Regions from separate parts of the Streptomyces sp. NPDC088246 genome, predicted to be linked through region 1. Evidence: riboswitches for the same ligand, from Rfam matches in the RefSeq annotation. Region 1 holds a riboswitch; the other holds the start of a gene.

Region 1 (15,230 bases):
ACTTTCGTGATGGGTGCGATCTTCATCGGAGGCCAGGTCTTCGAGTACACCGAGCTGGTGAAGAAGGACGGCCTCTCGCTGTCCTCCGACCCGTACGGCTCGGTGTTCTACCTGACGACCGGCTTCCACGGGCTGCATGTGACAGGCGGGCTCATCGCCTTCCTGCTCGTTCTGGGCAGGACATACGCAGCCAAGAGGTTCACCCACGAACAGGCGACCGCTGCCATCGTCGTGTCCTATTACTGGCACTTCGTCGATGTCGTGTGGATCGGCCTCTTCGCCACGATCTACATGATCAAGTAACCGGGCTCGAACCCGAACCACATCCAGCATCGACGCAGAAGATCCTGACACCGGGGTAATCCGTGAAAAAGCTCTCCGCACGACGACGCCATCCGTTGGCGGCGGTCGTCGTACTACTCCTCGCGCTGGCGGCCACTGGGGGGCTGTACGCCGCGTTTGCGCCCGTGAGTAAGGCGCAGGCCGACGACACCGCCCAGTCCCTCGCCATCGATGAGGGCAAGAAGCTGTACTCCGTCGGTTGCGCCAGCTGCCACGGAACCGGCGGTCAGGGCAGCACCGACGGGCCGAGCCTGGTCGGCGTGGGCTCCGCCGCCGTGGACTTCCAGGTCGGTACGGGCCGTATGCCGGCGCAGCAGCCGGGTGCCCAGGTACCGAAGAAGAAGGTCATCTACAGCCAGGCCGAGATCGACCAGCTCGCGGCGTACGTCGCGTCGCTCGGCGCCGGTCCGATCGTTCCGACCAAGAACCAGGTCAGCCCTGACGGTGCGGACATCGCCAAGGGTGGCGACCTGTTCCGTACCAACTGCGCGCAGTGCCACAACTTCACCGGTGAGGGTGGTGCGCTGACGAACGGCAAGTACGCGCCCAGCCTCGAAGGCGTGGACCCGAAGCACATCTACGAGGCCATGCAGACCGGCCCGCAGAGCATGCCGTCCTTCCCGGACACGACGATGCCCGAGCAGCAGAAGCGGGACATCATCGCGTACATCCAGACCGTGAACAGCGCCCAGTCGGAGAACCCGGGTGGGCTCAAGCTGGGCGGCCTGGGGCCGGTCAGCGAGGGCTTGTTCGCCTGGATCTTCGGGCTCGGCGCACTGATCGCAGTTGCCATTTGGGTCGCGGCCCACACCGCTAAGGCCAAGAAGTCATGAGTAGCCAAGAGATTCCAGACGAGAACCTGCCCGCTGAGCAGGACACCGCGCACGGCGCGGTAAAGGTCGCGGACGACCCGTTCGCCGACCCGGGGCTGCCGGCCCACAAGCCGCGCATCCAGGACATCGACGAACGGGCCGCGAAGCGCTCCGAGCGCGCCGTGGCGTTCATGTTCACGCTGTCCATGCTGGCGACGGTCGGCTTCATCGCCTCGTACGTCATCTTCCCGGTCGACAAGATCGTGTACATCTGGCCCTTCGGCCATGTGAGCGCGCTCAACTTCTCCCTGGGTCTGACCCTGGGCGTGGCCCTCTTCGCGATCGGAGCCGGGGCCGTCCACTGGGCGCGCACCCTGATGTCCGACGTGGAGGTCGCCGACGACCGGCACGCCATCGAGGCCGAGCCCGAGGTCAAGGCGAAGGTCCTCGCAGACTTCGCGGCGGGTGCCGAGGAGTCCGCGTTCGGCCGGCGCAAGCTGATCCGCAACACCATGTTCGGCGCGCTGGCCCTGGTGCCGCTCTCCGGCGTGATGCTGCTGCGCGACCTCGGACCGCTGCCGGAGAAGAAGCTCCGCAACACCCTGTGGGCCAAGGGCAAGCAGCTCATCAACATGAACACGATGGAGCCGCTGCGTCCCGAGGACGTCGCCGTGGGTTCGCTGACCTTCGCCATGCCCGAGGGGCTGACGGAGGAAGCGGAGGACTTCCAGAACCAGATCGCCAAGGCCGCGCTGATGATCATCCGCATCGAGCCGGCCAACATCAAGGACAAGCGCGAGCGTGAGTGGGCCCACGAGGGAATCGTGGCCTTCTCCAAGATCTGCACCCACGTCGGCTGCCCGATCAGCCTGTACGAGCAGCAGACGCACCACGTGCTCTGCCCGTGCCACCAGTCCACCTTCGACCTCTCCGACGGCGCCCGCGTCATCTTCGGTCCGGCCGGTCACGCCCTTCCGCAGCTGCGGATCGGTGTGAACAGCGAGGGCAACCTCGAGGCGCTCGGTGACTTCGAAGAGCCCGTCGGTCCTGCATTCTGGGAGCGCGGATGAGTACTGCGACCACGAACACATCCGGTGCTGCCGCACCGGGCAATCGCAAGGCGCCCGCCGGTGAGCGGGTGGCCGACTGGGCGGACGGCCGGCTCGGGATCTACTCCCTGGCCAAGGCCAACATGCGCAAGATCTTCCCGGACCACTGGTCCTTCATGCTCGGTGAGATCGCCCTCTACAGCTTCATCATCATCATCCTCACGGGTGTGTATCTGACGCTGTTCTTCCACCCGAGCATGAACGAAGTCGTGTACCACGGCTCGTACGAGCCGATGCAGGGCATCAAGATGTCCGAGGCCTACGCCTCGACGCTGGACATCAGCTTCGACGTCCGCGGTGGTCTGCTGGTTCGCCAGATCCACCACTGGGCCGCGCTGATCTTCCTGGCCGGCATGTTCGTGCACATGATGCGCGTCTTCTTCACGGGTGCGTTCCGCAAGCCGCGTGAGATCAACTGGCTGTTCGGCTTCCTGCTGTTCGTGCTGGGTATGTTCACCGGCTTCACCGGCTACTCGCTCCCGGACGACCTCCTGTCCGGTACGGGTGTCCGCTTCACCCAGGGCGCGATCCTGTCGATGCCGATCGTCGGCACGTACATCTCGATGTTCCTGTTCGGCGGAGAGTTCCCCGGCCACGACTTCGTCGCCCGGTTCTACTCGATCCACATCCTGCTGCTGCCGGGCATCATGCTCGGCCTGCTGGTGGCGCACCTGATCCTGGTCTTCTACCACAAGCACACGCAGTTCGCGGGTCCCGGCCGCACCAACAAGAACGTCGTCGGCATGCCGCTGCTGCCGGTGTACATGGCGAAGGCCGGTGGCTTCTTCTTCCTGGTCTTCGGCATCATCGCCGTCATCGCGGCCATCGCCTCGATCAACCCGATCTGGGCCATCGGCCCGTACCGCCCGGACCAGGTGTCCACCGGCGCCCAGCCCGACTGGTACATGGGCTTCGCCGAGGGTCTGATCCGAGTGATGCCTGGCTGGGAGATCAATCTCTGGGGTCACACGCTCGTCCTGGGCGTGTTCATCCCGCTGATGGCCTTCGGACTGGTACTCGCGATCATCGCGGTCTACCCGTTCGTCGAGTCCTGGGTCACCGGGGACAAGCGCGAGCACCACATCCTGGACCGCCCGCGCAACGCCCCGACCCGGACGGCCTTCGGTGTCGCCTGGATCACCGAGTACGTCATCGTCTTCATCGGCGGTGGCAACGACCTGTGGGCCACGCACTTCCACCTGTCGCTGAACGCCATCTCCTGGTTCGTCCGGATCTTCATCTTCGTGGGCCCGGTCCTCGCGTTCATCGCCACCAGGCGGATCTGCCTCGGCCTCCAGCGCCGCGACAAGGAGAAGGTGCTGCACGGGCGCGAGTCCGGCATCATCAAGCGCCTGCCGCACGGTGAGTTCGTCGAGATCCACGAGCCGCTCGGCCCCGAGCAGCTGCACACGCTCACCGCGCACGAGCAGTACAAGCCGGTCGAGATCGGCCCGACGGTCGACGAGAACGGTGTCGAGCGCAAGGTGCCCGTACTGCAGAAGCTGCGGGCCAGGCTCAGCAAGGGCTACTACGGCGAGGACAACCAGATCGCCAAGCCCACCGCCGAGGAGTACAAGGAGATCACCAGCGGCCACGGTCACCACTGATCGCCTGAACTGATCGCCACAGCAGGAGCCCCGTCCATCCGATGGACGGGGCTCTTCGCTGTCCGTGGCGCTCGATAGGGTGGGGGGCAACCCCTTTTATCGGCTATGGACCCCCAGGAGCGGACCATGAACGTTGTGACCCCGGTCGGCGGCGACAGCGTGGCGGACCGTTCCTGGCCCGGCGTGCTGAACCCGCTGCTGCGCGGCGAGGACCTGACCGCGGACGACACCGCATGGGCGATGGACCGCATCATGAGCGGTGAGGCGACCGATGTGCAGATCGCCGGTTTCGCGGTGGCCCTGCGCGCCAAGGGCGAGACGGTCGACGAGGTGTCCGGCCTGGTGCGCGCGATGTACGAGCACGCCAACACGATCCGCGTACCCGGTCGCACGGTCGACATCGTCGGCACCGGCGGCGACCTCGCCAAGACGGTCAACATTTCCACGATGTCGGCGATCGTCATCGCGGGTACCGGCGCCAAGGTCGTCAAACACGGCAACCGCGCCTCCTCGTCGGCGAGCGGTTCCTCCGATGTGCTGGAGAAGCTCGGCGTCAATCTGGAGCTCAGCGCGCAGCGGGTCGTCGAGGTCGCCGAGGAGGCGGGCATCACCTTCTGTTTCGCGGTGAAGTTCCACCCCGCCCTGCGGTACGTGGCCAGGGCCCGCAAGGAACTCGGTGCCCCGACCACGTTCAACATCCTCGGGCCGCTCACCAACCCGGCCAAGGTGCGTTCCCAGGCCATCGGCGTCGCCGACCTGCGGATGGCGCCCATCGTCGCCGGCGTTCTCGCCGAGCGCGGCAATTCGGCGCTGGTCTTCCGCGGTGACGACGGCCTGGACGAGCTGACGACCACCGCGACCTCGCGGGTCTGGGTGGTCCGGGACGGATCGGTGCGCGAGGAGGCGTTCGACCCGCGCGACGTCGGTCTGGAGCTGGTGCCGGTACAGGCGCTGCGCGGCGCCGACGCCTCGTACAACGCGGATGTGGCCCGCCGGGTGCTGGCCGGGGAGCGAGGCCCCGTACGGGACGCCGTGCTGCTCAACTCGGCAGCGGCGCTGGTCGCGCTGGACCCGACGGACGGCACGCTGAACGAACAGCTCGCCGCAGGGATCGCGAGGGCCGCAGAGTCCATCGACTCGGGGGCGGCCCGGCAGGCGCTGGAGCGCTGGGTGGCGGTCAGCAACGCCTGACCGGACGGAATGTGACGCAGGGCGCGGTCCAGATCTTGGACCGCGCCTTGCGCGTTGACGCGCGTATGGCAAGATGCTGGGCAGGTCATGAGTGACAGCGACTACGGCCCCGGCCCGCTGTCCGGCAACCCTCCGTCCGTGGCGGGGTGCCCCGGGTGAAGACCAGGCCGTAGGCAGCGAGGTCTGCGGCAAGCGCGGGCCCCTCGGCATCTGTGAATGCCAGCCCCCGGGGTCCTGGTCCCTAGGGAGTCTCTTGTGAGCAAGCGAATGCGATAGGGCTTGTCGGCCCTTCTCCGCACACCCTTTTTTCACCTTCTGCTGCGCTGCCGCGCATCCGCCGGCGCATGCAATTCGCCTGCCTGTTACGGGAGTTCGCCATGTCTGTCTTCACCGCTGCCGCCGACCAGTCGCTTTGTGCCCCTCTGCCGGTTCTGGGCAGGGATGTAACGGTTCCGCTGGTCACGGGTGGTGAAGTCACGTACGCCGCTCTCGACTACGCCGCCAGCGCCCCGGCCCTGCAGCGCGTCTGGGACGACGTTGCCGCGTACGCCCCGTACTACGGCAGCGTCCACCGCGGCGCCGGGTACCTCTCGCAGCTCTCCACGGACCTCTTCGAGAACAGCCGCGCGACCGTCGCGGAGTTCCTCGGCTGCCGCGCCGACGACCAGGTGATCTTCACCCGCTCGACCACCGACTCCCTCAACCTGCTGGCCGCCGTCGTCCCCGCCGACTGCCAGGTCTTCGTGTACGAGACCGAGCACCACGCCTCGCTGCTGCCGTGGCGCGACGCCCGGGTGACCTACCTGAACGCCCCGCGCACCCCGGCCCAGGCCGTCGAGACGCTGGAGCGGGCGCTCGCCGACCGTGACCCTTCCCCAAGCTCTCAGCTCCGTTCGAGCAGGGGAGGCCCCATTGCCCCCGCGCTGGTCTGTGTCACCGGCGCGTCCAACGTCACCGGCGAGCTGTGGCCGGTCAAGGAACTGGCGGCCGCCGCGCACGCGCACGGTGCCCGGATCGTGCTGGACGCCGCGCAGCTCGCCCCGCACCACCCCGTCGACATCGCAGAGCTGGACGTCGACTGGGTCGCCTTCTCCGGACACAAGCTGTACGCGCCGTTCGGCTCGGGCGTCCTCGCGGGCCGCGCCGACTGGCTGCAGGAGGCCGAGCCCTACCTGGCCGGCGGCGGCGCCTCGCGCAAGGTCGCCCGTCGCACCGACGGCGGCGTGGACGTCGAGTGGCACTCCACCGCCGCCCGCCACGAGGCCGGTTCCCCCAACGTCATCGGGGTGTACTCCATCGCCTCCGCCTGCAAGGCGCTGACCGAGGCGGGCTTCGACAACCTGGTCGCGCGGGAGCAGCAGCTCGTCACCGCGGTCCGGACCGGACTCGCCGGAGTCCCCGAGGTCAAGGTGCTCTCGCTGTTCGGCGACGACGCCCCGCGGGTCGGCGTCATCTCCTTCGTGGTGGAGGGCTGGAACAGCTCGCACTTCGCCGCCGCGCTCTCCGCCGAGTACGGCATCGGGGTCCGCGACGGACTGTTCTGCGCCCATCCGCTGGTCCGCACCCTGCTGGGCAGCGACCCGCAGGAGGCCGGCGAGTGCGGTGCGCCGGAGGCCGAGCCGGGCGAACTCCCCCAGTCCCGAACGGACTCGACCGGGGGGACCCCCTCGCTCAACGCGATCCGGGTGAGCTTCGGCGCCGGCACGCCGGACGAGCACATCGAGCGATTCGTGCGCGCGGTCAAGGAACTGGTGAGCAAGGGCGCCCAGTGGAAGTACCGCACCGAGGACGGCCGCTGCGTCCCGGACCGGGGCGCAGCGCAGCTCTGACGGGCGTGCAACAGTTCGGCGGGGGACGGGCTCGGCTGCCCGTCCCCCGCCGAAGTGCTACGCCGTAATAAGGGGCGTACCTACGCGTCGAGGCCGATGGCGAAGGCGGCCTCCAGGTCGTGCTGCGAGTACGTACGGAAGGCCACATGCGTGTCGGTGGCCTCGACGCCGGGGATCTTGCTGATCCGGCCGGGGATGACGTCCGCCAGATCGTCGTGCTTGGCCACCCGGACCATGGCGATCAGGTCGTACGTACCGGTGACCGAGAAGACCTCGCTGACGCTGTCCAGCGCTGCGATGGCCTCGGCGATCTCGGGAATCCGGTCCACGCTGGTTTTGATGAGCACGATCGCGGTGATCACGGCTGGCTTTCTCCCTCGGTGGCCGTGGCTGGAGTCTTCACTCTATCCGTACGCCGGTAGCGCCCCCAGGCGTAGAGGAAGCCGAGAGCGAAGCCGACCACATGGGCCAGATAGGCCACGCCGGGGCCCCCGCTGCCCGCGCCCCGGACCGCCAGCCACTGCAGGACGAACCAGAAGATCAGCACGATCCAGGCGGGGAAGCGCAGCGGCAGGAAGAAGAGGAACGGGAACAGGCTGGTGACCCGGACCCTGGGGAACAGGTAGAGGAACGCCCCCAGCACCGCCGAGATCGCCCCCGACGCACCGACGAGCGTCTGGTCGGACGTGGCGTGCGCGGCAGCGTAGGAGACCAGGGCGAGATAGCCGCAGCCGAGATAGAAGAAGGTGAACTCGGCATGGCCCATGCGCTCCTCGGTCATCGCCCCGAACACGTACAGGAAGAGCATGTTGCCGAGCAGATGCAGCCAGCTGCCGTGCACGAAGAGGGCGGTGAGCGGGGTGAGCAGGGCCCGTGCGGAGCCGTCCCACAGCTCGCTCGGGATCACGCCCCAGCGTTCGAAGTATCCGGCCTGGGCGGCGAGCAGGGCGTCGGCGGTGCCGTAGGACGGGTTGAAGCCGGAGAGCGGACTGATCAGGAAGACCAGACAGCACAGGGCGATCAGGGCATAGGCCACGGGCGGTCCGCCCGAGGTGAGCGTCCGTAGGAGTCCACTGGTTAATCTGGCGGCCGCAGCCCGCCGATCGATCATGAACAGAGCATGACGCAAGCGGAGGGAACGGGACAGACCGCCTCGCCGTGTCGGGGGGACGTGGCCAGGCCGTAGGGTTACGGCAGGACATCCGCAGTTCGACGGCGCACCGCGAGATCCTTGAAGCAGGCAGCACGAGGCTCGACGAAAGAGGACGCACGATGACGACGGTTCCCCAGCCGACCGACGGGACCCGCTGGCGCTGCACGCTCTGCGGAAATCTCACACGGTTCGACGTGACGCGTTCTTCCAAGGTCATCGAATACGTCCATCTCGACCTGGCCGGGGAGTCCACCGTCGAGGAACGCGAGGTGGTCAGTGAGACCATCGAGTCGGTGCGCTGCCGGTGGTGCAACGCGGTGGATCAGATCGAACTGGTGGACAGGCCGGGTGCCGACTCCTGACGGGGCCGGGCGGACAGACAATTTGGGGTGACGGATGGTGGAGCAGCCCGCTAGCGGCGCCGAGTCGGCCGAGGCGGCCGACGACGCCGTCGAGGCGCTCGACCGCCCGCTGCCCGAAGGTGTACGGCGACGGGTCGTCGCGCTGGTCTCGGACGCGTTCGGCGACCTGACGGTCACCGAACTGCCGGCCCAGCTGAGGCAGTACGCCCGCTTCACCCCGACCCGGCGCGCCAAGTTTGCCGGGAACGCGATGGCGGCCGCGCTGGAGGGCGACGCACTGTTCCGCCGGCGCATCGGCGAACGGCTCAAGGAGGGGCAGCCGGAGCTGACGGCCGCGCTGGAGGCCGGTTCGCCGCCCGCCGCCGCCGACCCCGTCGATGTGGCCGCCGCGGCCTATGTGCTGCGCCCGGCCGGCTGGGTCAAGCTGGTCACCGCCGCCGGCGAGGAGGCTCGGCGGGCCGGTGCCGAGCGCGCCGACGAGGAGAGCCGCCGTGAGCTGGAACGGCTGCGCGAGGAACTCGCCCAGGCCCGCTCCCAGACGAAGAGCGAGACCGAACGGCTCCGCGGAGAGCTGGACGCGGCCCGCAAGGAAGTCGAATCCCTTCAGCGCAAACTGCGCAGTGTCGTCAACGAGGTCAAGCGCGGCGAGGCCGCGCTGCGCCGCAGCCGGGCCGAGGCCGACGCCGTACGGTCCGAGGCGGCCGCCCAGGTCTCCGCGGCCGAGAGCGAGAGCCGTCGGCTCAAGGCGCGGCTCGGTGAGGCCGAGGCGTCCGTAGAGGCGGGCCGCCGGGCCGCCAGGGAGGGCCGCTCGGTCGAGGACATGCGGTTGCGGCTGCTGCTGGACACGGTGCTCGACGCGGCCCGCGGGCTCCGTCGCGAACTGGCCCTGCCGCCCTCCTCCATCCGCCCCGCGGACAGTGTTGACGCGGTGGAGCCGGGCCGGATGTCGCCCAAGGACATTGCCGCCAGGGCCCTTTCGGAGACCGACCCGGCCCTGCTCGACCAGCTGCTCGCGCTGCCGCAGGCGCATCTGATCGTCGACGGCTACAACGTCACCAAGACCGGCTATCCGCAGCTGCCGCTGGAGAAGCAGCGGCTGAGGCTGCTGGGCGGTCTCGCGGTGCTCGCGGCGCAGACCGGTGCCGAGATGACCTGTGTCTTCGACGGTGCCGAACTGGCCGCCCCGGTGCTGCTCGCACCGCCGCGCGGGGTCCGGGTGCTGTTCAGCAAGCCCGGTGTGACCGCTGATGAACTCATCCGTCAGCTGGCGCGCGCCGAACCGCCGGGCCGGCCCGTCGTGGTGGTCTCCACCGACCGCGAAGTCGCCGACGGAGTGGCCAAGGCGGGCGCCAGGCCCGTTGCGTCCGTCTTGCTCCTGAAGCGCCTTTCGCGCGTCTAGTGGCACTTGCCGGGTCTCGGTGGAATTCAGGGAACGGACCGTCAAGTCACCGCTACACCCCGTGTGTCGTGGGTAAAGAAGTGCGGCCTGTGACGAGATTTTTCTTGTGAGGATTTGAACTGATCACAAGTTGGTCACTAGGGTCAGGCCTCGAACCTTCGCACGGTTGATCACCCATTCGGGGTGACGGCGAAGGCACCGCCGAGTCCGTGACGTGCACGGAGCCGGGGATTCATGTCCCCCACAGCCCGGTAGGCGGCTCGAGGAAGAAGGAGCTCGCCTCCGTGGCGTCCCACCGTCGTCCCAAGCAGCCGAGCCGCGCCCGTGTGACCGTGCTCACCGTGACCGCCGCCGCGGCCGTGGCCCTGACCTCCCAGGCCGCCCACGCCGATCCGAAGCCCTCCAAGGGCGAGGTCAAGGCGAAGGTCGACAAGCTCAACCACGAGGCCGGCGCGGCCAATGAGCAGTACTACGGCGCCAAGGAGAAGCAGCAGAAGCTGGAGAAGGAAGTCGGCGCGCTGCAGGACAAGGTGGCCCGCGGCCAGCAGGAGATCAACAACCTGCGCAACGGCCTCGGTTCGCTCGCCGCCGCCCAGTACCGCTCCGGTGGCATCGACCCGTCGGTGCAGCTCTTCCTCTCGTCCAACCCGGACACCTTCCTCGACGAGGCCTCGGCCCTCGACCAGTTGACGGCCAAGCAGACCGAGACCCTGGGGGAGATCCAGGAGAAGCAGCGGGTCCTCGCGCAGGAGCGCAAGGAGGCCCAGGACAAGCTCGGTGACCTCGCGGACGTGCGCAAGACGCTCGGCGCGAAGAAGAAGAAGCTCCAGGACAAGCTGGCCGAGGCGCAGCGCCTGCTCAACACGATGACCCAGGCCGAGCGCACGAAGATGCGCGAGGACGACCAGCGTGCCAGCCGCGCCGCCAGCGACCGGGTCGAACTCGGCAACGAGGCCCCCGCTTCCGCCTGGGGCTCCGCCGCCCTGAACGCCGCCGCCACCCAGGTGGGCAAGCCGTACGGCCGTGGCGGTACCGGCCCCGGATCCTTCGACTGCTCCGGGCTGACCCAGTGGGCCTACGCCCAGGCCAACGTCAGCATCTCCCGGGTCACATACACCCAGGTCAACGACGGCGTCCATATCGGGCGCAGCGCACTGAAGCCGGGAGACCTGGTCTTCTTCAACAACACCGAGCACGTGGGCCTCTACGCGGGCAACAACACCGTCCTGCACGCCCCGTACCCGGGCACGTTCGTCCGCTACGAGTCGATGAACACCATCGGCAGCTTCCAGTTCGGCGTGCGCGTCGGCTGACGACGCCCGAACGGGCGAATTCCCGCGCCCGCGCAGACAGTCCGCCCCGCCGGAGACCACAGGTCACCGGCGGGGCGTCGCCGTTTCTGCCGCCCTGCCGCCCGGCGCGGCCTTTGGCCGCTCCGTAACCGTCCGACTACTGTCTGCCTGCCGTGCAGCTCCCGGTCGTCGGTCCGCCCGCCCCGGGCGGCAGGGGCTGCGCGCGTCTGCGTACAGCGGAAGGGAGTGCGGCGTCCAGTGGTGTCCCATCGCCGTTCCACACAGCCCGGCCTCAACCGGGGCGCCCGGGTCACTGTTCTGTCGGCCGCGGCGGCGACCGCGGCCGCCACCCTCGGGGCGGCCACCGCGAACGCCGACCCGCAGGACACGCCCCGGACCGCCAAGGCCCGGCTCGACCGGCTGTACAGCGAGGCGGAGCGGGCCACCGAGCAGTACAACAAGGCCGGTGAGAACGCCGACCGGCTGCGTGGCGAGCTGACGCGGATTCAGGACCGGGCGGCCCGCGACCAGGAACGCCTCAACCGGATGCGTACGGCGCTCGGTTCGGTGGCGAGCGCTCAGTACCGCTCGGGCGGCCTCGATCCCTCGCTCGCTCTGCTGCTCTCCTCCGACCCGGACACCTACCTCGACCGGGCGGCCACCCTGGACCGGCTGACCGAGCATCAGGCCACCGAGCTGCGCCGGCTCCAGCAGGCTCAGCGCTCTCTCGCGCAGACCCGCGCGGAGGCCGCCCGGGCGCTGGCCGATCTGGAGCGCAACAGGGCGGCCGCCACCCGCCACAAACGGACCGTCGAGGGCAAGCTCGCCCGGGCCAAGCAGCTGCTGGACGCGCTGCCCGGCGCCGACCGGGCGGACTTCGAGCGGTCCTCGCGCTCCGGCCGCGACGACGTGTTCCCGGCCACGGCCGGTCTGCCGGCCGACTCCGCACGGGCGGCCGCAGCCGTCATGGCGGTCCGGCAGGCACTGGGCCGCCCGTACATCTGGGGGGCCAACGGGCCGGCCGGATTCGACTGCTCCGGGCTGATGCAGTGGGCGTACGCCCAGGCCGGAGTCAGCCTGCCGCGCACCTCACAGGCCCAGCGGTACGCGGGACACATGGTGCCGCTCTCCGAGGCCCGCCCCGGCGATCTGGTCGCCTACCGCGCGGACGCCGGCCATATCGGCATGTACGTCGGCAATGGCCAGGTGATCCACGCCCCGTACCCGGGCGCCCCGGTGCGCCACGACCCCGTCGGCATGATGCCCGTCTCCTCGGTCACCCGTATCTGACCCGTACCCTCGACCGGGTGGCTGACAGACGGCGTACCGCACGGCGGGGACGTATCGGAGGACGGCGTACGGCGGGAGTGCTGCTTGCCGGGCTGCTGTTCGTCTCCGCCTGCGCGGCCCCCGACGACGGCGCCGCCCCGGACTCCACCGCCCGAGGTATCCGCGCCACCCTGGACCGCCGCGCGGCCGCCGTGCTGGACCACGACACGGACGCCTATCTGGCCGCCATAGACCCGCGGGCCACCGGGTTGCGCACGGCCCAGCGCCGGGAACTGGACAACCTCGCGGACGTACCGCTGAGCTCATGGTCGTACCGGCTGACGGACGTGACCGGACAGGGCACCGACCGGGCGACCGCGGACATACAGCTGCGCTACCGGATCAAGGGCTACGACGCCGCACCGGTCGCCGCGGACCGGGTGCTCGATCTGAGGCGGGACAGCGCGGACGACCGCTGGTACATCGTCGGCGACCGGGCGGCCAAGGACAGCGGCCGGCAGCTCTGGCAGCAGGGCGATGTCCAGGTGGTGGACGGAAAGCACAGCCTCGTCCTCGGGGTCGGGCGCACCGAGCAGGAGCTGCGCCGGATCGCCCGGGCCGCGGACCGTGCGGTGCCCGCCGTCTCGGACGCCTGGCCGGAACGCTGGGCAGGCCGTGTGGTGGTGCTCGTACCGCACACCATGGAGGACATGGCGGATCTGCTGGGGTCACCGGCGGCGAACTACCGGGGCATCGCGGCCGTCACCACCGCGCAGACCGGCGGTCCGGACCGGGCGCCCGCGGACCGGGTGATCGTCAACCCGCAGGCGTACGGCATGCTCGGCACCTTCGGACAGCGGATCGTCCTCACCCACGAGATCACCCATGTCGCCACCCGCACCCGTACCTCCGCCGCCACCCCGACCTGGCTCTCCGAGGGCTTCGCCGACTGGGCGGCCTACCGCGCCGAGGACCGTACCGCCGCCCAGGCCGCGCCCGAACTGGCCGGCGCCGTCCTGCGCGGCGATCCGCCCGCCGAGCTCCCCACGGACGAGGACTTCGGCTTCGCGGGGGACCCCGCACGCCTGGCGAGGGCGTACGAGGGTGCCTGGCTGGCCTGTGAGCTGATCGCCGACCACTGGGGTGAGAAGAAGCTTTTCGCCTTCTACCGGGCCGTCGGAGGGCACTCAGGGCGGGACGGGGCGGTGGAGCAGGCCATGCAGGAAGTGCTCTCCACGACCCCGCAGGACTTCACGGCACGCTGGCGGGAGTATCTGCGCTCCCGGCTCGGCTGAGAGCCTGTCGGGTGGCCTCCGACCGGGCGGCCACGCCCTGGCACGCACGCTTCCCGCGTTGTCGTCAGTCACCGACTCCCCCATAGCTGAAGGCATGGGGGGCCCTTCGCGTCGACTCCCTCCTCCGCCTTGGAATCGCACGCACCGGACCGCGTCCGCTATCCGATCGGAGGTCACCCGACAGGCTCCGAGCGAGACGAGCTCAGGAGCCGACCGGCTCAGCCTCCCGGCCGGTGCCGGACCGGGCGGCCGGCGGCCGGTCGCCCTCGTACGGCACCCCGGACACCGTCTGCCGCCACAGCTGCCGACAGGCGATCAGCGTCGCCGCGACCAGCAGGCCGTTGCGCAGGAACATCAGCGTCACGCCCGTCGCGTCGCTGGTCACCACATGGACGAACCCGAGCGGGAACTCCAGCTGAGTGATGCCCGTGGCGAGCAGGACCAGAACGGCCGGCAGCCCCATCCGGCTGTCGCGGAAGACCAGGCAGACCGCCGCCAGGCCGACCAGCCACACCATGTACTGGGGGCTGATCACCCGGCTCGTCGTCGTGAACAGCAGCACCGCCGTGAACGCCGCGTCGGCCGGGGTGTTCACCCGGAAGTCACAGGCCCGCAGCCGCCACACCAGCAGCCAGCCGAAGGCCACGACGGACAGGCCGAGGGCGAGCGTGCTCACCAGCGGCACCTGCGGACCCAGGAACTCCATCGAGCCGTAGTGCAGCTCCACCCGGCCCTGCCAGCCGAACTGCCGCCACACATGGAAGACCAGTGCCCCCAGCGACTCGACCTCGGTGCCCCGGTCGCGCTGGAAGCCGAGAAAGGCCAGCGCGCCGGGCATCGCCACGGTGCAGACCACCAGCAGCCCGGCCGCCGCCACCGCCGCGGCCGTCCACGCCCGGCGGGTCTGCGGCCCACGCGCGGTACCGGCCAGGATCAGCACCGGCCACACCTTCAGCAGCGCACCCACGGCGGCCAGCACCCCCAGCACCCGCGGATGCCGAACCCCCGCAAACAGCGCCGACACCGCCACCGCCGCCACCATCACGTCGTAGCGGGCGTACGCGGTCGTACCGAGCAGCGGCACCCCCGCCACCCACACCCAGGCGCCCGCCGTCCACCGGCCGGTCCGGCGGCCCGCGTACAGCAGCAGCCCCAGCACCAGCCCGTCGCACAGGAACGCGAGGACGAAGAAGGCCGAGGTGTAGTCCAGGAACGGGAGCAGGGCGGGGGAGAGGATGGCGAGCGCGGCGAGGGGCGGGTACTGCCAGGTGACGTCGGACTGCGGGTACGTACCGGTCTTCAGGACCTCGGACCAGCCGTGGTAGATCACCGAGACATCACCGGTCACGTCCGGTCCGGGCAGCGTGATCACCTTCGTGACGCAGAGCAGCAGCGCGACCCTGGTGAGGGCCCACACCGCGAGAGCGAGCCGCGCGCCGGTCGATCCCGTCATGGACGCCTCATCCGTTTCGTCAGTGGGTACTCGGTGGGTACGACGAGCCATGATGCCCGCCGGGCCTGTGCGAGAGCCATCGGCCCGGCCGCCCGGTACTGTCGGCCGGGATGGACA
Region 2 (15,230 bases), on a different contig from region 1:
TCTCGCTGACCACGAGCTGGGCGGCGATGCCCGCGTTGGAGCGGCCCTCGGCCATCAGGGCCAGCACCTCCCGTTCGCGGGGTGTCAGCCGTTCCAGCGGATCGCTCGGCCGCCGTACCAATAGCTGGGCGACGACCTGCGGGTCGAGCGCCGTACCGCCGTCCGCCACCCGTTGCAGCGCCTCGATGAACTCCTCGACATCCGCGACCCGTTGTTTGAGCAGATAGCCCACCCCGCTGATGTTGGTGGCGAGCAGGTCGGCCGCGTAGCGCTCCTCGACGTACTGGGAGAGCATCAGCACCGCGGTCGACGGCCGGCTCCGGCGGATCGACAGCGCGGCACGCACCCCCTCGTCCGTGAAGTCGGGCGGCATCCGGACGTCCACCACCGCCAGGTCGGGCCGATGCTTCTCGACTGCGGCCAGCAGCCCGTGTGCGTCGCCCACCTCGGCCGCTACCTCGAAGCCGGCCATCTCCACCACCTTGACCAGTCCGATCCGCAGCAGTACGGAGTCCTCGGCGATCACGGCACGCCTCACATCGGGCTCCTCTTGTCTCATGCCAGGCGCGGCACTCCTCAGCTCGGGCACGGCAGCTCCACGTGCATCATGGTCGGTCCCCCCACGGGGCTGCTCATCCGGAATGTTCCGTCCACGGACCGCACGCGCTGGGCAAGCCCCGTAAGGCCGCTCCCCTTGGAGGGATCAGCGCCGCCCAGACCATCGTCGGCGATCACCACCCGCATTATCTCGCCCAGCCGGGTGACCGTCACATCCGCCCGGGTCGACTCCCGTGCGTGCTTGGCGACATTCGTCAGCGCCTCGGAGACCACGAAGTACGCGACCGCCTCGATCGCCGGCGCAAGTCGTTGCGGCAGATCCACACGCAGCCGTACGGGCAGCGGGGCGCGGGCCGCGAGTCCCGACAGCGCCGCATCCAGCCCGAGTTCGTCCAGGACGGCCGGGTGCAGCCCACGCACAAGACTGCTCAGCTCCTCGATCGCCTCCTTCGCCTCCCGGTGCGCCGTGTCGATCACCTCCCGCGCCTCCGGCGGCAGATCCGCCAACGTGGCCTTGGCCAGACCTAGATTCAGCGCCAGCGACACCAGTCGCTGCTGGGCTCCGTCGTGCAGATCCCGTTCGATACGCCGCCGTTCGGCATCCGCGGCGTCCACCGCCCCGGCCCGGCTCTCGGTAAGATCCTCGACCCGCCGCGCCAGGTCCTCTTCCCTGCTGCGGCCGAGCAGGGCGGGCACCACATGACTCTCAAGGCGTACCAGGGCGGCGGCCACGCCCGGGACGGTGGCCAGCACGACCAGCCCTGCCCCGGAGACGTACCCCGCCTGCGTTGAGTAGCCGACATGCTCCATCCGCCACTGCCAGGGCAGCGCGTAGACCCACACAAAGGCCAGCGACGCGGCCACCCCCGCCACCAGCAGCCCCACCACCAACACTTCGAGCCAGCCGAACAGCGCCCCGACCAGGCAGTGGTGGCCGAACTGGCGCCACGGCCGCCGCCACCCCGGGCGAGGGATGTCGATCCCGAGCAGCCGCCGGAAACGCCAGCGCTGGGCCGCGGTCAGCGCCGGCACGGAGAACACCGTCAGCACCAGCGTGAACCCCAGGGCCGTCGGCGCGCTGCTGTCCCGCCCCGCGATGACCTCCCACCCGAGGCCGAAGATCATGAGCAGCAGGAACCCCATGAGGAGGTGTAGCGGCGCCCCTAGGGCGAGGAAGGACGTATCGCGGGTCAGGCGGTTGAGCGCACGCCGCGTCCGGGGCGGGATTTCCATGGTCCAACCGTAGGTGGCGGGCGCCGTAGCCTGCCATGCAACTGCCGTCCGCAGCCGGGGTATAGCTAGTGCCACCCCAAGACGGACAGCGGCGTTACTGACTCCGGCCGACGGACATCTGATGGTTGATCACGAGCCCGACGGCCGGGTTCGTGACACCGGAGGAGACCTCCGCCGTGACCCTCATCACCTTCAACCCCCCTGCCCCAATGGGCACTTGCCACTCATTCGGCGCCGCCCGCAATTCCGCGCGCCTAAGTCGCGGCCGCCGCCGGCAGAGCCGCATACTGACGGGCGCGGGCCTCGCCCTGCTGCCCTGGCTCGGCTACCTCGCCGGCACCCTGCCGCCCGCCGAGGCCGCCGCCTGGGTCACCCTCGACGCCCTGGAGGCCGCCGCGCTGCTCACCGCCGGCAGCCGCCTGCTGCACGCCGGTACTCGTTACCGCGCACCCGCGGCCGCCGCGGCGGTGCTCCTCCTCGCCGACGCCTGCATCGATCTCGCCACTGCCGCCCCCGGCCCGGAACTGGCCACCGCCGCCGTCATGGCCGCGGCCGTGGAACTCCCTCTCGCAGCCCTGTGCGCGGCGCTCGCCGCACGCCCGGCACGGGGTGCCTAGCGCGCATTCCGCACTCCCGCCACACTCCCGCCCACCATGACCTGGAACGTACGCGTCGATCCACAGCTCTGCCAGGCATCGGGCATGTGCGCCGGGAGCGTCCCCGAGGTGTTCGCGCTGGACGGGGAGCACGCCCGGGCGATCCCCGACGGCATCGAACCGGACGAACGGGTCCTGGACGCCGCCGACATCTGCCCGGCCCAGGCGATCACCGTGCACGAGGGGGCATCGGTCATCGGCCCGCGCCGCGACTGAGGCCCCCACACACAGCCGCCCCGTGCCGGGAAGAACGATCCCGGCACGGGGCGGCTGCGTGATCGTCCGAACAGGTCGGTCCTAGCCGAGCCGCTCCATGATCCACTGGGGGCGGCCGTCGGGGAGGAGGACCACGCGCCGACCCTCCGTCGTCAGGGAGCCGAACTCGCCCCGGCCGAGGGCGATATTGACCGGCTGGTTATCGGCCGCGCCCTGGATCGTCCACTGGTCGGGCTGCTGGCCGCACTGGTCCACCCACACGGCCGGCGGGAAAATCCGGATCGGCGAGAGCGCCAGGCAGCGGTTCTCCCCGCGCGCCTCGACGATCTGGGCCAGACCGTTGCCCTGGTTGCGGACCTCCCACACGGTGCCGGGGTTGCAGGGCTCGATGTGGCCGCCCAGCGGGCCTTCGCCACCCGCCAGGCACGCGCCGGTGCGCACGTCACGGATGAAGTACGCGCCGTCGGCGGCGTCGGCGGCCTGGGCGGGGGTGGCCAGTGCCGCCACGGCGACGGCGGACGCGGCGAGAGACAGGATCGAACGGATACGCACGGGACTCCTCGTACGAGAAAGAAAGACTCAGGGAGAACGAGCCAAGAGCGGCCCGCCATCTCAAGATCACAAACATGTGCGGCCGTTCGCGCGCTCGCGAGGCCTTCGGCCCGTTTTTCCACCCCAACAGCGGCGGCGCGCCCGGATCACGCACGGCGCACTCTCACCGCCCCCGCGCGCCCCCATCAGGCGAAATCCCCCGGAGCTCAAGCCGCGAAGTCCGAGCGCTCTTTCCGAGGAACGGGAGGTGGGCCACTTCCCACCCACCCTCCCCACCCGGCCAGTTGACTTTTCGTGACCGGCTTGCCACGGATGGTGGCGACGCTCTAGCGTTCCGATAAACGAACGACCCCTGCCGGTGCTGTAACACCGAAACAGGGGCCTGACCACTTCGATCGTTAGGCCCGATCTGATGGCTGCCAGCCAGCTTAGTGCCGCCCCGTACGCTCCGCACGTACCCCTGCCCACGCCCCCGCATCCCATGGCCAATCCGGGTTACGGCAAGCGTTCCGCACCCGCCCAACGCCCCCGCACCGACCGCGATTTCGCGCATCTGCCGCCTCGCGAGGCGTCCATCGCGGCCTACATCGACCGGCTGCCCGACGGCGCCGACATCTCCGTGAAGACGCTGGCCAAGGTCCTCCCGTACGGGCAGTGTGCGCTGCGGACCGCCCTCAACCGGCTCCAGGACGCCGGGCATCTGCGGCGCGGCAGCGAGTGCGTGGCCAATGACGAGGTCCTGCTCTGGGTGACGCGGACGTTCTACTCCCGCACCGCGCGGGACGACGACTGGTGGGCGGCGTTCACCCGGGGAGACGTACCGCCGGAGCGGTGGCACCAACACCCCACCCGTTCCCGGGCGTTCGTACTGCTGGCCGCGCTGGGCCGTACCGCCCCCTCACTCACCCTCTCGGCGGCGGACTGTGCGGCGCTGGAACCGCAGGTCACCGACTGGTTCGAGCGCGGCGCCACAGAGGCGGAGCTCCTGCACGCCCTCACCGACGGCCTGCCCACCCCCGTCCACCACGCGGCGGCCCTCGTCCGCAGGCGGCTGACCGACAAGATGCCACCCGAACGGGTCACTCCGGCACAACGGGGGACGGTGTTGCGCACCCTCGAATGCAGCGAGTGCCGCGCACCCGGCAGCGCGGAGGCCCTGATCGGCGGCCGGTGCGGATCATGCCGGGGCAACCCCGTCGACGCTCCCACCAGACCTGCCGGAACCGTCCAGGCCACCGGCGTACGAAACCGCATGAGCGAGGTCCGGGCCGCGATGGCCCCACGATCCGAGAGGAAATAGCGATGACCGTGCGGCTCATACATCCCGTCCACCTCCTCGTCGACCGCGACAACGACACCGTCACGGTCTCCAGCGAGCCGAAGGACGGCATGTACCAGCAGCGCCCCTCGTATCCGTTCGGCGCCACCGTCCCCCTCCCCGACCCGGTCGGATTCGCCCTCGACACGGACAGGCTCAAGGACTTCGTCCGCTGACCGCCGGATGTCCGAAACCGGCTCCCACCTGGGAGTGGTTTGATCCACTTCCTCTTCCTGGTCACTACTGCGCGTGTTCACCTTGACACCCGCTGTAACAAACCAGTCCAAAGGGGAACGAACCATGTCCGAACCGACCTACGAGCAAATCGTCTCGGAGCTCCACAGCAAGCGCCCCATCACTCTCGCCCCCGGCCCCCGCCTGGACGCCGAGAAGCACGGCGCCCTCCCCCTGCCGCCCAACACCGTGTGGGACCTGCCGGGCGGCACCGCCTGGGTCTACTACGGCGAGGGACACTCGGGTCTCACGCGACCCGTGATCTTCGCCGACGGATTCAACACCGGGCCGAGCAGCCTGGACTTCTCCTGGGAAATCATGGAGTTCGGCGACTACGCGCTCATCAGCGAACTGCGCCGCCGGGGACACGACGTCATCATTCTGGGCTTCCATGAGCGCCGTGCATCGATTCTGGACAACTCCCGGACCGCGCAGGCCGCGATCCTGCACGCCATCGCGGAACGGCAGGGCGACGCGTCGCTGGCCGTCGGCGGGTTCAGCATGGGTGGGCTCGTCACCCGGCACGCGCTGGCCAAGATGGAGAGCCAGGGCATCGACCACCAGACCTCTCTCTACTTCTCGTACGACAGCCCGCACCGCGGCGCCTGGATCCCGATCGCGCTGCAGGCGTTCGCGCACTACATCAAGGATCTCGACAGCCGGTTCTCCGACCAGATCAACAGCCCGGCCGCCCGTCAGCTGCTGTGGCGGCACATCGAGAAGTGGGACGGGACGCCGGACCAGAGCGACGAGCGCGCCGCGTTCCTCGCGGAGATGGAGGCCATCGGCGAATGGCCGCGGCGGCCGCGGCTGATCGGTGTCTCCAACGGCGTGGCCGACGGCACCGGTACCGATGCGCAGGCCGGCGAACTGGCCCTGGAGGGCAAGGGCCTCTCGGTCGTGGGCACCAAGCTCTACACGCAGTCCCCGGGCGAGAACGAACTCGTCGCGAAACTGCGGGTGGTGACGCTGAAGACCAACCAGGTGCATACGTCCGGACTCCCATCGATCGACGGCGCACCCGGCGGCTCGCTGGAAGGGTTCGGCATCCTCGCCGACGGGCTCAACGCTCTCAACCTCCTCCTCGGGTTCAAGACCGACGTGCGTATCCGCTCGCACTGCTTCGTGCCCGCCGTCAGCGCGGTCGACGTCGGCGATCCGGACACGGACGAGGAGCTGTACAAGGACATCTCCGCGCTCCCGCCGAATGCCGGCGGGCTCGACGAGTTCAAGCTCTCGTCCCGCAACGAGGGGCACACCCTCGTGACGGAGGAACTCTGCACCTGGCTCCTCGACCGGCTTCCGTAGACCGACCGGCACATGGGGGGTGGGAGAAGGAACGGGGCTGGGTGCGTGCAGCCGCAAGGCGGAGGAGGGAAGCAACGCGAATGGGGTCTCCCCTGCTCGACCGAAGCCGAGAGCTTGGGGAAGTTGTTGACCGACGACAACGCCGCAGATGTGCGTGCCCAGCCCCGCGACGCCGCCCCCCATTTGCCGGTCGGTCTTAGTCCGCGGCCCCTTGGTTCCGCAGCCCCGTCGTACGGGGTGTCACGCGCTCACGGTGCTCCGGCGGGCATCGTGGGTGCGTCCACCGCCCCGCCCCGTACAGAAACGACATCGACCCCCGGGACCTGCTGGTCCCGGGGGTCGATGCGGTAAAGCTGTACAGGAACTACCGATCCGTCAGGATCAGAAGTCCATGTCACCGCCCGGCATGCCGCCCGGAGCGGCCGCAGCGGCCTTCTCCGGCTTGTCGGCGATGACGGCCTCGGTGGTGAGGAACAGCGCGGCGATGGACGCGGCGTTCTGCAGGGCGGAGCGCGTGACCTTCGCCGGGTCGAGAATGCCCTCGGCGATCATGTCGACGTACTCGCCGGTCGCGGCGTTCAGACCGTGACCGATCGGCAGGTTGCGCACCTTCTCGACGACGACGCCACCCTCGAGACCACCGTTGACGGCGATCTGCTTGAGCGGGGCCTCCAGCGCCAGCTTGACGGCGTTGGCGCCGGTCGCCTCGTCACCCGAGAGATCCAGCTTCTCGAAGACGGCCGAGGCCTGGAGCAGAGCCACGCCACCACCGGCGACGATGCCCTCCTCGACGGCGGCCTTGGCGTTGCGCACCGCGTCCTCGATGCGGTGCTTGCGCTCCTTGAGCTCGACCTCGGTCGCGGCACCGGCCTTGATGACGGCCACGCCGCCGGCCAGCTTCGCGAGGCGCTCCTGGAGCTTCTCGCGGTCGTAGTCCGAGTCGGAGTTCTCGATCTCGGCACGGATCTGGTTGACGCGACCCTGAACCTGGTCGCTGTCACCGGCACCGTCGACGATCGTGGTCTCGTCCTTGGTGATGACGACCTTGCGGGCGCGGCCGAGCAGGTCGAGACCGGCGTTCTCCAGCTTGAGGCCGACCTCCTCGGAGATGACGGTGCCACCGGTGAGGATGGCGATGTCGCCGAGCATGGCCTTGCGGCGGTCACCGAAGCCCGGGGCCTTGACGGCGACGGACTTGAAGGTGCCACGGATCTTGTTGACGACCAGGGTCGACAGGGCCTCGCCCTCGACGTCCTCGGCGATGATCAGCAGCGGCTTGCCGGACTGCATGACCTTCTCCAGCAGCGGAAGGAGGTCCTTCACGTTGCTGACCTTGGAGTTCACGATCAGGATGTACGGGTCGTCGAGGGACGACTCCATGCGCTCCATGTCGGTGGCGAAGTACGCCGAGATGTAGCCCTTGTCGAAGCGCATACCCTCGGTGAGCTCCAGCTCCAGACCGAAGGTCTGGGACTCCTCGACGGTGATGACGCCTTCCTTGCCGACCTTGTCCATGGCCTCGGCGATGAGCTCGCCGATCTGGGTGTCGGCGGCGGAGATGGAGGCGGTCGAAGCGATCTGCTCCTTGGTCTCCACGTCCTTGGCCTGCTCCAGGAGGGCGGCGGAGACGGCCTCGACGGCCTTCTCGATGCCCCGCTTGAGGGCCATCGGGTTGGCACCCGCGGCGACGTTGCGAAGGCCCTCGCGGACGAGAGCCTGGGCGAGAACGGTGGCGGTGGTCGTACCGTCGCCGGCGACGTCGTCCGTCTTCTTGGCGACCTCCTTGACCAGCTCCGCACCGATCTTCTCGTACGGGTCCTCCAGCTCGATCTCCTTGGCGATGGAAACACCATCGTTGGTGATCGTGGGGGCGCCCCACTTCTTCTCAAGGACGACGTTGCGACCCTTGGGGCCAAGGGTGACCTTGACGGCGTCGGCGAGCTGGTTCATGCCGCGCTCGAGACCGCGCCGGGCCTCCTCGTCGAACGCGATGATCTTGGCCATGTGAAGTGGTCCTCCCGGACAGGGGTGGATTTCTCCGGACCGAGTGGCGCCCGCGACGGACGGCCTGCGTGTCCGGTGGTTCCTTGCCCCACCGGACCTGCGGGCCTCACCGGCCCGGTCCAAGTTCTGTCACTCTCACCTGGAGAGTGCTAACGCCAATGATTAGCACTCGACCCCCTAGAGTGCAAGCGTCCGCCTCGGGGTGTGGACAACGACAGCCACTCACGGGTGGCCACGGACGCGGACGCACGGAGGGCCCGTACCTCAGGGGTACGGGCCCTCCGTGCGTGAGTAGTGTCGTTGGCCGACCGCGTCGAGCTCAGCCGACGGCGAGCTTGACCATGTCCGCCTGCGGCCCCTTCTGGCCCTGCGAGATCTCGAATTCAACTCGCTGACCCTCTTCGAGGGTGCGGTACCCGTCCATCTGGATCGCGCTGTAGTGGACGAAAACATCCGCACCACCGTCGACCGCGATGAAGCCGTACCCCTTCTCCGCGTTGAACCACTTGACGGTGCCCTGAGCCATGCCTAACTCCCCTATTACTGGCCCTTGCACAGGACCGCACTTCGCGGACCCGGGTCAGAACTCACCCCCCGACAGGAGAGGGTGCGTGCGCCGGAACGCGTCGACCGCGGCCGAATGTATCTGCCCAACTGCCCTCTGCAACAGGTCAATCGGACGAGAATTCTGGGCAGCACCGAACGCCCGAATATGAGGAATTCATGAGATTCCAGGGCAAGTCGGGCCAGGCAAAGGTGACTTATGGCGCAAGCAGATCGCACACTTTGGCTGCTTCTTGTCGCAGCCGGGCGCATTCTCATATGCGGGCGGCACGGGCAGCTGGGGGGACTTCCCACACTGTACCGCGCTCAACCATGCAGAATTGCCCCCTCCGCTTCTCTCGCGGAGGGGGCAATACCGATAACGCGGTGAAGTCGGACGGACGGTCAGCACCCGCCTGCGACTGCCGGGATGATCGAGATGCCCGCGCCGTCCGGCGTCGCCGTCTCCAGGCCACCCTCGAAGCGCACGTCGTCGTCGTTGACGTACACGTTCACGAAACGGCGCAGCTTGCCCTGGTCGTCCAGGACGCGGGCGGCGATGCCCGGGTGGTTCTGCTCCAGGGACTCGATGACCTGGGAGAGGGTCGAGCCCTCGGCCGGGACCTCGGCCTGGCCGCCCGTGTAGGTGCGGAGGATGGTGGGGATGCGGACCTTGACGCTCATGAGGGGTGCCTTTCTTCGGTCTCGGGTGGTCAGCTGGCGGCGAGGCCGGCGGCGCGGAACGCGTCCAGGCTCGGGCGGATCGTCGCGGTCGCCTGCGAGGTGGCGGCCACCGCGTCCAGGGTCTTGAGGCCGTCACCGGTGTTGAGGACGACGGTGGTCAGCGTCGGGTCGAGCAGACCGGCCTCGATGAGCTTCTTCGTCACGCCGACCGTCACCCCGCCCGCCGTCTCCGCGAAGATGCCCTCGGTGCGCGCCAGCAGCTTGATCGCGTCGACGACCTGCTCGTCGTCGACGTCCTCGACCGCGCCGCCGGTGCGGCGGGCGATGTCCAGGACGTACGGGCCGTCGGCCGGGTTGCCGATCGCCAGGGACTTGGCGATGGTGTTCGGCTTCTGGGGCCGCACGACCTCGTGACCGGCCTTGAAGGCGGTGGAGACCGGGGAGCAGCCCTCGGCCTGGGCGCCGAAGATCTTGTACGGCTTGTCCTCGACGAGACCGAGCTTGATCAGCTCCTGCAGACCCTTGTCGATCTTCGTGAGCTGCGATCCGGATGCGATCGGGATGACGATCTGGTCGGGCAGCTGCCAGCCGAGCTGCTCGCAGATCTCGTACGCCAGAGTCTTGGAGCCCTCGCCGTAGTACGGACGCAGGTTGACGTTGACGAAGCCCCAGCCCTCGCCGAGCGGGTCGCCGATGAGTTCCGAGCAGAAGCGGTTGACGTCGTCGTAGTTGCCCTCGATGCCGACCAGCTCACCGCCGTACACCGCGGCCATGACGACCTTGCCCTGCTCCAGGTCGTGCGGGATGAACACGCAGGAGCGGAAGCCGGCGCGGGCGGCGGCGGCACCCACCGCACCGGCGAGGTTGCCGGTGGAGGAGCAGGACAGGGTGGTGAAACCGAAGGCACGGGCGGCCTCGACGGCGATGGCGACGACGCGGTCCTTGAAGGAGTGCGTCGGGTTGCCGGAGTCGTCCTTGACGTACAGGCCGCCGGTGACGCCCAGCTCGCGGGCGAGGTTGTCGGCCTTGACCAGCTTGGTGAAACCGGGGTTGATGTTGGGCTTGTCCGCGACATCGGCGGGGACCGGCAGCAGCGGCGCGTAACGCCAGATGTTGTCGGGTCCGGCCTCGATGCGCTTCTTCAGCTCGTCGGGGGAGCCGCTCGGCAGGTCGTACGCCACTTCGAGCGGCCCGAAACAGGACGCGCAGGCGAAAATGGGGCCGAGCTCGAAACGCTCGCCGCACTCGCGGCAGGAAAGCGCCGCGGCGGGTCCGAGGTCGACAGCTTCGGCGGAAGAATTGGTGCTTACTGCAACAGTCTGCACGGCCATGATGGCGGAGGCCCTTTCTCCTCATCTTCCTTGCGACGCGTTTCGCCACAAGACGGAATTGGCACCTTCCCCACCGTGACCTCGCGGTCGGCAGGAGGGTTGCCGGGACTTCAACGGGCCGTTCCCTCAGTCCCTCTGGATGAGCGCTGTGGCACCGGATCAACGATCCAGGCATTTGTTGGCGGACTGACCCCGACATGCGACGGCCATCCGCGTTGTTCAAGACTGTAACCGAAGCACCGGACAGTTGAGATAGTCGTCCGAACCGCGAGATGGATCACATACAGGGAGTATCGACCGTGCTGGAAGAGGTCGAACGCTGGCTGGCCAGGCGTTCCTGGTCGGTCGCCGACCGCCCGCTGGACCGCATCCTGGCCGCCAAGGCCAGGGACCCGCGCCGCGGGAGCGTGAGCGTCGTACTGCCCGCGCTGAACGAGGAGGCGACGGTCGGCCATATCGTCGCGACGATCCGGCGCGAGCTGATGGAGAAGGTCCAGCTGGTCGACGAACTCGTGGTGATCGATTCCGGTTCCACGGACGGCACCGCGAAGGTGGCCCGGGAGGCCGGCGCCCGGGTGGTGCACCGGGACGGGATACTCCCCCGGATACCCGCCGTACCCGGCAAGGGCGAGGTGCTGTGGCGGTCGCTCCTGGTGACCGGCGGTGACATCGTCTGCTTCATCGACGCCGATCTGAGGGACTTCTCGGCGGACTTCGTCTCCGGCGTCGTCGGCCCGCTGCTGACCGACCCGAGCGTGCAGTTCGTGAAGGCGATGTACGACCGCCCCTTCGGTGACACCGCAGGTCAGGGGGGTCGTGTCACCGAACTGGTGGCCCGTCCGCTGCTCAATCTGCACTGGCCGCAGCTGGCCGGTTTCGTCCAGCCGCTGGGCGGGGAGTACGCCGTACGCCGCTCCCTCCTCGAACGACTGCCCTTCCCCGTCGGCTACGGGGTGGAACTGGGCCTCCTGGTCGATGCGCTGCACACGGTGGGCCTGGACGCGCTGGCCCAGGTCGACGTGGGGGTGCGCAAACACCGTCACCAGGACGGGCAGGCGCTCGGCCGGATGGCGGCGACGATCTACCGGACCGCTCAACTCCGTCTTTCCCGAGGTCACTTGGTGCGGCCTTCGCTCACCCAGTTCGAGCGCGGCGAGGACGGCTTCGTACCGCGCACCCATGCGGTGGACACCGAGGAGCGGCCCCCGATGCGCGAGATCGAGGAGTACGTTTCGCGCCGCGCGGCCTGACTTCGCACGTTTGGGCGGTTCGTGATCTGGCTAGATTCCGCAACATGGTCTCCGCGTACGAAGCCCAGTCCGCTGCCCAGGTCCTCGTTGCGTCCAACCGAGGCCCGGTGTCGTACACCCTCGCCACGGACGGATCACTCGACGCGAAGCGCGGCGGCGGCGGGCTCGTCTCCGGGCTGAGCGCCGTCAAGGACAAACTGTGGGTGTGCGCCGCGCTCGGTGACGGGGACCGGGAGGCGGTCCGGCGCGGGGTCGGTGAGCAGGGCGTACGGATGCTCGACATCGACGCGGCCGTCCACACGGACGCGTACAACGGCATTGCGAACTCGGTGCTCTGGTTCGTCCACCACATGCTGTACCAGACGCCGCTGGAGCCGGTCTTCGACGCGGAGTTCCGGCGGCAGTGGGCGTCGTTCGAGACGTACAACCGGGCCTTCGCCGAGGCGCTCGCCGAGGAGGCGGGCCGGGGTGCGTCGGTGCTGGTGCAGGACTACCACCTGGCGTTGGTGCCCGGCATGCTCCGCGAGCTCCGCCCCGACCTGCGGATCGGCCACTTCTCGCACACTCCGTGGGCCCCCGTCGACTACTTCCGCCTGCTCCCCGACGACATCGCCGAGCAGCTGCTGCACGGCATCCTGGGCGCGGACCGGGCGGCCTTCCTGACCCGGCGCTGGGCGGACGCGTTCATCGGCTGCTGTACGGAGATCCTGGGCGGCACCGGCCGGACCAGGATCGGGGTGCACGGTCTCGGTGCGGACGCGGACTTCCTGCGCGGGCGCGCGCACGAGGCGGACGTGGACGAGCGGATGGCGTCGCTGCGGAAGCAGGTCGGCCCCGGCCGGAGAACGATCGTACGAGTGGACCGAACGGAACTGTCCAAGAACATCGTGCGCGGCCTGTTCGCGTACCGCGAGCTCCTCGAAGAGCGGCCTCAATGGCGTGAGCGCGTCGTCCATGTCGCCTTCGCGTACCCCTCTCGACAGGACCTGGCGGTGTACCGCGACTACACGGCCGAGGTGCAGCGGGTCGCCGACGAGATCAACGCCGTGTACGGCACGGCGGGCTGGACGCCGGTCGTGCTCCACGTCAAGGACGACTTCGCCCGCTCGCTCGCCGCGTACCGGCTGGCCGACGTGGCACTCGTCAACCCGATCCGCGACGGCATGAACCTGGTCGCCAAGGAGGTCCCGGTCGTCTCCGACCACGGCTGCGCGCTGGTGCTGTCGCGGGAGGCGGGGGCGTACGAGGAGCTGGGCAGCGACGCGGTCGTGGTGAACCCGTACGACGTGTCCGCGACAGCGGCGGCTCTGCACGAGGCTCTGACGATGGCGGACGACGAACGGGCCGCACGCACGGAGCGGCTGGCCGCGGCGGCGGTGGCGCTGCCGCCGCAGCAGTGGTTCCTGGACCAGCTGGACGCGCTGCGGCGGGAGTGAGCCGGCGCGGGCTAGAGCTGTCGCGCCAGGGCTGCCAGGAAGCCGACGACTGCACCCGGGCCGTTCAGCAGCAGATCGGCCCGCTCGGCCAGTTCCGGCACTTCCGCGCTGCCGCTGCAGACCAGCAGGCCCGGGATGCCGTCGGGGCCCTCGGTGCGGAGCTTCTCCACGGCGGCGTATGCGGCGAGGTCACCCAGGTCGTCACCCGCGTACAGAACGGACTCGGCGTCCAGCTCCCGTACGTACCGCGCGAGCGCCACACCCTTGTCCGTGCCCGGCGGGCGCAATTCCAGGACCAGGCGGCCCGGTTCGACGATCAGCCCGTGCCGGGCGGCGAGCTCGCCGAGGGGGCCGCGCAGGGCCTCGAACGCGGCCTGCGGGTCGGCGGCGCGGCGAGTGTGGACGGCGAGCGCCTGGCCCTTCTCCTCGATCCAGGTTCCGTGCCATGAATCGAACCGGTCGAGCACGCCCGGGAGTTCGGCGCGGACTGCGGCCACGCCGGGGTGCGGGGCGGGGGCGTGGACGGTGCCGGAGACGGCGTCCCAGCGTTCGGCGCCGTAGTGGCCGAGGACGACGAGGTGGTCGAGTCCCGGTACTCCGGCGAAGCCGCCGTGCCGGACCGCGACGCCGGCCGGGCGGCCGGTGATCACAGCGATGGAGGCCACTTTCGGGGCGAGCGCGACGAGCGCGTCGACGGCGCCGGGGTGGGCGCGGGCCTGTTCCGGGTCCGGGACGATATCGGCGAGGGTCCCGTCGAAATCGAGTGCGACGACGGCACGGTCCGGGCGCGCGAGGATCGCGGCGAGGGCCTCTCGGCCGGGTGGGGTGGCGGGGGTCGGGAGCTCGGACGGGTTCTCGCTCGGCGCGGGTACGTGCGGATTGCTGCCCATGGGCCGAGCCTATAGGCGTACCGCCGGGCACAGCCATGGGCGACGTGGCATACGGGCGGCGTCCGCGGCGTGACGGACACGCAGCGGCTGACTGCCGCGCGGCCGGCAGCACACACCGGGCCAACGCCCGCAAGACGTGCGAGGGCAGGAAGAAGACGCGGTGGCGGAGCTTGATCGACGTGGACATCATCGGCGAGACCGACTCCCCGGAGAAGGCCGTCACTGCCACGATGACCTTCGACTGCGGCGCGGGCGTGCAGGAGGAAACGATGGGTGATGCGGTGCGGGACTCCACTCTGCTCATGGGCGTGCACGGAGTCCTCACCCGGCATCCCTGGCTCGCATCGCCCGAGGGCACTTCGGAGCCCGACGTCGACGTCTTCGGCCTGGCGGTGAACCGGGCCGAGGTCTACGGGTGGAGCAGCACCCTTCTGGGGGCCGGCATGGAGCTCGGGGGGAGCCGGTGGGGGCACAACGACGCGGGGGAGGACTGGAGGCAGGACGGGCGCGTACGGGAGATCGGCTGGCTCCAGGTGGACGTGGCCTCCCGCTTGAACCGGCAACGGCTGCCCGTCCTGCCGGTGGCGACGGTCCTTGGCGACGTGCTGCGGCAGGTGGGCGACATCCGCGTCACCGGCATGCACACCGTCGCACCGGTGCACCTGGCACCGGACCCCGCCGCCGCCCTCCTGTACACCGCCGGTTGGTATGAGCTGGCCGATCCGGGCTCGGTCAGGGAGATCACCGTGACCGTGTCGGGCCGCGAAGCGGAGCTGGCCGGCCGCGCCGGGCGCGTTCGTGACGAGGCGCTGGCGTGCACCTACGGACGCATGACCGTCGAGCCGGAAACCACCGATGTGGACCTCCCGGGCCTGGCTCTGCCGCTGACCGGCGAGGTGCAGAGCGAAGGGATGCGCCGGGCCCTGGCCTTCCGCTGCCGGGTGCCCGTGTGGTCCCTGGACGCGGCAGCCTGGATCACGGAGGTCTTCGTCGAGGCGCTGCGCGTCACCGGCACCG

The links. A riboswitch is a leader RNA that binds a small molecule or an ion and turns the genes downstream of it on or off. The one in region 1 is predicted to bind S-adenosylmethionine.
Region 2: another riboswitch for S-adenosylmethionine. It lies ahead of thrC (threonine synthase); the one in region 1 lies ahead of ACIPEK_RS06905 (aminotransferase class V-fold PLP-dependent enzyme).

Annotation. Positions count from the first base shown of each region.
Region 1 is NZ_JBIURV010000003.1:370,155-385,384, reverse strand. It holds gene ACIPEK_RS06930 (heme-copper oxidase subunit III) at 1-303, shown strand, start outside; gene ACIPEK_RS06925 (c-type cytochrome) at 366-1,175, shown strand; gene ACIPEK_RS06920 (Rieske 2Fe-2S domain-containing protein) at 1,172-2,224, shown strand; gene ACIPEK_RS06915 (cytochrome bc complex cytochrome b subunit) at 2,221-3,870, shown strand; gene trpD (anthranilate phosphoribosyltransferase) at 3,997-5,061, shown strand; SAM riboswitch class IV at 5,145-5,262, shown strand; gene ACIPEK_RS06905 (aminotransferase class V-fold PLP-dependent enzyme) at 5,439-6,890, shown strand; gene ACIPEK_RS06900 (Lrp/AsnC family transcriptional regulator) at 6,971-7,252, opposite strand; gene ACIPEK_RS06895 (rhomboid family intramembrane serine protease) at 7,249-8,001, opposite strand; gene ACIPEK_RS06890 (hypothetical protein) at 8,163-8,405, shown strand; gene ACIPEK_RS06885 (NYN domain-containing protein) at 8,443-9,804, shown strand; gene ACIPEK_RS06880 (NlpC/P60 family protein) at 10,089-11,117, shown strand; gene ACIPEK_RS06875 (NlpC/P60 family protein) at 11,355-12,386, shown strand; gene ACIPEK_RS06870 (hypothetical protein) at 12,404-13,660, shown strand; gene ACIPEK_RS06865 (glycosyltransferase 87 family protein) at 13,863-15,113, opposite strand; gene ACIPEK_RS06860 (glycosyltransferase family 4 protein) at 15,224-15,230, shown strand, end outside.
Region 2 is NZ_JBIURV010000004.1:119,445-134,674, reverse strand. It holds gene ACIPEK_RS08140 (response regulator) at 1-559, opposite strand, end outside; gene ACIPEK_RS08135 (sensor histidine kinase) at 577-1,791, opposite strand; gene ACIPEK_RS08130 (hypothetical protein) at 1,968-2,408, shown strand; gene ACIPEK_RS08125 (ferredoxin) at 2,445-2,663, shown strand; gene ACIPEK_RS08120 (hypothetical protein) at 2,745-3,215, opposite strand; gene ACIPEK_RS08115 (hypothetical protein) at 3,628-4,515, shown strand; gene ACIPEK_RS08110 (hypothetical protein) at 4,518-4,709, shown strand; gene ACIPEK_RS08105 (esterase/lipase family protein) at 4,834-6,075, shown strand; gene groL (chaperonin GroEL) at 6,457-8,079, opposite strand; gene ACIPEK_RS08095 (cold-shock protein) at 8,399-8,605, opposite strand; gene ACIPEK_RS08090 (MoaD/ThiS family protein) at 9,028-9,306, opposite strand; gene thrC (threonine synthase) at 9,336-10,637, opposite strand; SAM riboswitch class I at 10,656-10,783, opposite strand; gene ACIPEK_RS08080 (glucosyl-3-phosphoglycerate synthase) at 10,937-11,887, shown strand; gene ACIPEK_RS08075 (trehalose-6-phosphate synthase) at 11,932-13,323, shown strand; gene otsB (trehalose-phosphatase) at 13,335-14,213, opposite strand; gene ACIPEK_RS08065 (hypothetical protein) at 14,384-15,230, shown strand, end outside.